Regions from separate parts of the Paenibacillus sp. RC84 genome, predicted to be linked through region 1. Evidence: a T-box and tRNA genes for the amino acid it is inferred to sense, from the RefSeq annotation. Region 1 holds a T-box; the other holds one or more tRNA genes.

The links. A T-box is a leader RNA that pairs with one kind of tRNA and senses whether it is charged. The one in region 1 lies ahead of ileS (isoleucine--tRNA ligase), so its partner is inferred to be a tRNA-Ile.
Region 2: it has a tRNA-Ile gene. The T-box ahead of ileS (isoleucine--tRNA ligase) is inferred to sense a tRNA for this amino acid. The anticodon was not compared.

The regions. Positions count from the first base shown of each region.
Region 1 covers NZ_JBGBYL010000004.1:181,331-184,600, forward strand. Annotated here, with positions in the region: gene ABH899_RS11110 (flavodoxin family protein) at 1-30, shown strand, start outside; gene ABH899_RS11115 (arylamine N-acetyltransferase family protein) at 164-916, opposite strand; T-box leader at 1,121-1,377, shown strand; gene ileS (isoleucine--tRNA ligase) at 1,432-3,270, shown strand, end outside.
Region 2 covers NZ_JBGBYL010000001.1:527,338-530,607, reverse strand. Annotated here, with positions in the region: gene ABH899_RS02375 (hypothetical protein) at 262-441, shown strand; gene ABH899_RS02370 (alpha/beta fold hydrolase) at 741-1,682, opposite strand; tRNA gene ABH899_RS02365 (tRNA-Leu) at 1,844-1,929, opposite strand; tRNA gene ABH899_RS02360 (tRNA-Ile) at 1,936-2,009, opposite strand; tRNA gene ABH899_RS02355 (tRNA-Met) at 2,056-2,129, opposite strand; gene ABH899_RS02350 (hypothetical protein) at 2,203-2,370, opposite strand; gene ABH899_RS02345 (phosphatidylglycerophosphatase A family protein) at 2,497-3,027, opposite strand; gene ABH899_RS02340 (2'-5' RNA ligase family protein) at 3,192-3,270, shown strand, end outside.

The DNA.
Region 1 (3,270 bases):
CAGCTGAGAAACAAGCTTGCGGCGCTTTAACAAAGAAGCGGCACGCCTTCAAGTCGCAGCTGGGGAACGCCGGCAGGAAGAAGCCGGTCCGGAAGAGCGCTGAAGCGGAATGCAGCACCCAAAAACCGGTCCGCTCTATGCGAGCAGACCGGCTTTCCGTCTATCAGACGGACAGGCCTAAACGGCTGATCAGCGTCTTTTCCAGTTCCTCCGGGGCCAGCGGCTGTCTGCTTTTGACGTCACCGTCCGTCTCGATCAGCTGGTCGCCCGAAATCGTCACCCGTCCCGTCACGGTCGCTTTTGTCGCAAGCAGCTTCTGCGTAAAATGGGACTCGGGGGACGTCTGGTTGAACGTGCACGCTTCGGCAAAGCTCTCCAGGGAGCGGGGCGCCGTCGAGAAGCGATACAGCGCACTCCAGGCCCCGTCTTCGCCGGCACGCTGGAGATCGTACAGGTCGTCCGCTTCCGCCACTTTCGCTGCCCGGTAAACGCCGCTTACATCCTCCACCGGTGTCCCGTCCAGCGGAACAGGGGAGCGGGCGGAGTCGCCGAAGCCGACGTCGATCAGGTAGGACCGGTCCAGTTCCGCCAGAATGGTCGCATGGCTTTCAGGCATCCCCCAAGTTCCGTCCGGCTTGGCGACGGTAGCCGCAATCAGGCGCACCTTGAAACCAAGGTCCTTGAGAAGTGTGCTGAAAAGTCCGTTGAGCTCGTAACAGAAGCCTCCGCGGCGGCGCCCGACCACCTTTTCATAAAAGGAAGCGATGTCCAGCGTGATCGGCGTTTGACGGATTACGTCCAGATTTTCAAAAGGCACGTGAAGCATATGCTGACGCTGAAGCTCCTTCAGGGCAGCCAGATCCGGCTTGGCCGGACGGCTCGTGTCCATTCTTTTCAAATAAGCTTCGACATTCATGCAAGCACCACCTCATCAAATAGAAGTCCGATTGATTTTTCTATTCCAGACTACCTCCTTATGGAAAGTCATACAAGTGCCGGATGGGGAAGCCAGGTAAAAAAGAGCGGGACAACGAAATTACCGCCGCAGCGCCGAAGGACAAAAGCGGGTTGACATTTTACCGAAAATGCTGTAAAAATGAAATATCTGAAAATGAAACCGAGAAATTCATTGACGAGAACGAGTACGCTGATCCCTTGTTCCCCAGAGAGTTGGCCCCGCGCTGAAAGCCAATGGACAAGAATGAGCAGAAAATCCTCTCCGAGAAGGAAAGCTGAAGCAGGCTAGTAAGCTGACCCGGGATCCCGCCGTTACAAGGGACGCGTATGATCGTACGCAGATGAGGTGCCGCACAGCTTTTATCCACAAGGCTTTGGCGGAACAAGGGTGGTAGCGCGAGATACAATCTCGTCCCTTACGGGACGGGATTTTTTTGTTGTTTTAAGAAACGTAGCCGGAAAGGATGACGGAACATGAACAAAGTCGATGTCAAAGAAAAAGCAAGAACCCGGGAACTGCGGGTCCTGAACCAGTGGAGGTCCGACGATACGTTTCGTCGGTCGATCGAGAACCGGGAAGGCAAGCCGAACTTCGTTTTTTACGAAGGTCCGCCTACCGCTAACGGCAAGCCGCATATCGGGCATGTGCTCGGCCGGGTCATCAAAGATTTTATCGGCCGCTACAAAACGATGTCGGGCTACCGCGTCATCCGCAAGGCCGGCTGGGATACGCACGGACTGCCGGTCGAGCTGGGCGTAGAGAAGCAGCTGGGCATATCGGGCAAGCAGGAGATCGAGGAATACGGTGTGGCCAAGTTTGTGGAAACGTGCAAGAACAGCGTGTTCGAATACGAAAAACAGTGGCGCGAGCTGACAGAAGCCATCGCTTACTGGACCGATATGGAGCATCCGTACGTGACGCTGACGAACGATTACATCGAGAGCGTCTGGCATGTGCTGTCGACCATTCACAAGAAAGGGCTTCTGTATAAGGGTCATCGTGTCAGCCCGTACTGCCCCGACTGCCAGACGACGCTAAGCTCGCACGAAGTGGCGCAGGGCTACGAAGACGTCAAAGATCTGAGTGCCACGGTCAAGTTCAAGAGCAAAGCCGCGGACGAATATTTTCTCGCATGGACGACGACCCCCTGGACGCTTCCGGCGAACGTGGCGCTGGCGGTAAACAAAGATCTCGATTATGTCAAAGTGAAACATAACGGAGACGTGTACGTGACGGCGCAGAATCTCGCCGACAAGGTGTTCGGAGGCGAAGCGGAGGTCCTCTCCGTGCATAAAGGGGCCGAGTTCGTCGGAACCGCATATGAGCCGCCTTTCGGCTATTTGAAGCTGAACAAAGGCCATCTGGTCGTAGACGCCGATTATGTCAGCGATGCGAGCGGAACCGGGATCGTGCATATCGCGCCCGCGCACGGGGAAGACGATTACCGCACCACACGTCAGCATGGGATCGACTTCGTCCATGTCGTGAAGCAGGACGGCACCTATGCCGCGGAAATTACCGATTTCGCGGGCCGTTTTGTGAAAGATTGCGACGTCGATATCGTGAAAAAGTTGTCTGAACGCGGACTGCTCTTCTCCAAAGAACGTTACGAGCACAGCTATCCGTTCTGCTGGCGCTGCAAGTCGCCGCTGCTTTACTACGCGATGGAAAGCTGGTTTATCCGGACGACGGCTGTCAAGGACCAGCTTATCGCGAACAACAACGAAGTGAGCTGGTATCCGGGCCATCTCCGTGAAGGCCGTTTCGGGAAATTCCTGGAGGAGCTGGTGGACTGGAATATCAGCCGCAACCGGTACTGGGGAACTCCCCTTAACGTATGGGTATGCGGGGATTGCGGAGAGGAATTTGCTCCGGGAAGCCACCAAGAGCTGCGTGATCGTGCCGTCGATCCCGTGGATGAGAGTCTTGAGCTTCATAAGCCGTACGTGGATGACGTCAAGCTTCGCTGTTCGTGCGGCGGGGTGATGGAAAGAACGCCGGAAGTGATCGACGTCTGGTTCGACAGCGGCTCGATGCCGTTCGCCCAGTATCACCATCCGTTCGGAGACGAGAAGACGTTCAACGAGCAGTATCCGGCCGATATGATCTGCGAAGGCATCGACCAGACGCGCGGATGGTTTTTCAGCCTGCTGGCGGTTTCTACGCTGTATAACGGCCGGGCGCCGTACAAGGCGGTCATTTCAACGGGGCATGTGCTGGATGAGAACGGGCTGAAAATGTCCAAGAGCAAAGGCAATGTCCTCGACCCGTGGGACATTATCGAAGAGTTCGGGACGGATGCGTTCCGCTGG
Region 2 (3,270 bases), on a different contig from region 1:
CATATACCGGCACTCAATCAGGCGTTGCTCCAGCCGCGGCAACCGTTTAACTGCTTACTCGATACGATTGCAGTAGTCCTTTTCTCATGTTGACCATATCCGTATTGTACACGGCAATGCTGGCCGTCTGGTCGCTTGTCTGATTAGTTGGGCTATGAAAACGCTCGGTATGAGGAGTTGATAGTCTTGAGACGTAAACTTGAAATATTTAGCTATACATACTAAATTCTGTTTTATATAATAAAATCGGAGGTGATAATCATGTATAGTAATATGACTAATAATTTTTTGATCTATGACCGCCAGCATCGTCGTGCTGACGATGATCCAGATATTTATAATCGGTACAAAAGCTTTTTAATATTTATTGGTTTCGATGCTGCTGGGGCAGATCTAGAGGTCGCCTATTTTATGAATGCCGTCTTTGATACGTTGGACTGAGGAAAACTCAGTCTGTCATCCCAAGTTCGTCAATATTCATTGAAGGTCTTATACACTCAACAATAAAACTTTATACTATAAGAAGCCCCTACTGTTTGTCTCGCAGTAGGGGCTATTCCTGTTAATTCATCATGTTAATGTTACATTTGACTTGTTCGTTCTCTTAGTTTTCCTAAGACTAAAGAAATAAAGATGGCCACGACCCCAAGTGCAAACGAAACAAATGTAGATACTCAGGCACCGCTGCACCCAATCCCTGAATTAAAAAAGGTCCCTCCCGGGACCTGTGAACTTTCGGTTTACTCTGTCGGCACCACTCTGCTTTTTAAAAATTGCAGCGTGTGTTCAATAGCCTGCTCCAGCTCCGCGGAAGTACCCGCAAACGGATGGACCGTATTGAACGTATGGTTAGCACCTGGAATTTGGATCCACTGGACTTTCGGCTGGTTCTCAACGAGCTTTTCCGAGCCTGCCCTCAAGTTGGCGTGATCTTCCTCGCCCTGTATGAGCACAACCGGAAACGCCGCCCCCCGCATCCGTTCCAGGATGTTGAAATCTTCCTTGCGGGCCTCCAGATCGTCCAGGATGACCTTATCGAGCGGCATCTGCTGCTTGGTCCTCGCATTAGCGATATAGGCGCGTCCTTCGCTGCGCATCTGCTCTTTGCAGGCTTCGTCGAAAATGTCCACCTGCGTAACTCCGTTCCAGCTGACGACTCCCGCAATTTCCGTGGGATGGTCCAACGCGTAGATCAGGCTTACGCCCGCTCCTCGGCTGTGACCGAGCAAAAAGACCGGAAGTTTATTGACCGGGTTGGCGGAGCCCCTATGCTGATGCTCCTCGTTCGAAAAATTAATCCCCCTGCTGTGATGAGGATAAAAAACAACGGGCTTCAAGCGATCCGATTTCAGCAGCTTGTTTTTAAAGTCCCACTCGTCCGTCAGCACAGAGATCAAGATCGACAAGTCGTCCAATTCGCAGCTGTACGTATTTTTCGCAAATTTCTCCAGTTCGCTGAATGACTGCCCGTCTTCTCCCACTCCGTTATGTGTAAAATCAAAAGTAATGACATCCACATCCTGGGCCAGTTTCGCAGCCGCGTAAGGGAACATTCCCCAGTTCTTAAATCCCTTAAAACCGTGCGAGACAATGAGAATGCCCCTTGCTATAGAAGACGCCGGATAAAAATCTCCGCGAATGACATTGCTTTGATCCATTACGATCTCAAACGGTATCGCCATGGTAACGCCTCCCCGCTTATTTGTTTTACTATACCCTTACCCGTTTTACAGGCATTTCTTAACAGGAAAAAATAAACTGCAAAAAACTCCCTTGTCTCATTCTGCGGTGTGCATAAGTGAAAGAAGGGAGTTTTCTGTTTATTACCTCATTGTTGCCTAGATGCCGAAGACCGGACTCGAACCGGTACGATAGTCACCTACCGCAGGATTTTAAGTCCTGTGCGTCTGCCAATTCCGCCACTCCGGCTTATAATGGGCCCTGAGGGACTCGAACCCCCGACCAATCGGTTATGAGCCGACCGCTCTAACCAACTGAGCTAAGGGCCCGAATATGTTATGTATGGCTAAAAACAGGCAAAAAAAATTTGATTAATTGCGGGGGCAGGATTTGAACCTGCGGCCTTCGGGTTATGAGCCCGACGAGCTACCGGGCTGCTCCACCCCGCGTCAGTAACTAGCAATGTCGTATAGCGACAAAAATAAATATACAATACAAAGTACGGTTAAGTCAACACTTTTTTTAATAAACCGAGTAACGGACACCGAAACGTCCTTTTTTCGATTTGAAAACTTCAACTTCGGACGGGCATTCGTAGCCGTAAATCCACCAGTCCTCCTCCATCCGCTTGGCAAGGACACCTGCCTGAAACTTACTGTCGTACAGCTTTACCCAATATACCCACTGCATGTCCTCACTCCGTTGATGATGTTATTGGCCTAGAAATAGCATATCCAAAAAGACATTCACTTATTTGTAGGCCAACACGGTCAGCGGAATTTTTCATAAAAAAGCATCGAGGTGCGCAATTTACACCTATTCGTTATCTTCATCGGGTGCTTCCCGTTCTAGTTCATCCCTGCTTCTATGGGCGATTCTTCCCGATGCGGCCGAGGCTATGGCGGCTACAAGATCGTCCAGGAAGGTATGCACGGCGCCGCCGGTCTTCGTATCCAGCCGTTTGATCAATCCGGTCTTTTCCTTGTCCAGATAACCGAATGTCGTGATGGCAATGCTGCCGTAGCCGAAAACGGAACCGATCGCAAGCGTTTCGTCGCATCCGAATAAACTCTCATCCGTGTCCAGAATGGTTTGGAGCGGTTCTGTAAGCTTTTTCTGCTCGGCCAGCATATCCAGCTCGGTTCCCACCAGAATCGCGTGCTGAAGCTCTCTTTTGCCCAATACGGCCTGAATGGACTGCATACACGTATCCATCGATAAACCGGGATGATAGGGCGCCTGCATGGCGTATACGATCTCTGCGATGTCTTCCAGACTCGCTCCCCGGTCTGCCAGCCTTTGCATAACGACCTTTTTAATTTCCCGGCTGTGAACTTGTCGTTTCACGGTCTTCTCCCCTTAAACTTCCACGATATGTTCAGTATATGAATTCACACATTTTCGGGTATGGGCGTATGCGGACAATGAATCGTCTTAAAATGAAATTGTGAGCGGGATACAAACACGGTATAATAAGAACTAGTCGACCATAATTTAGGGAGGGATTCCATATGATGTACGGCATCGCCATTCTTCCATCCGCAGAGATTAAGGAATTTGCCAACAGTTATAGAAAAAGGTTCGATCCTT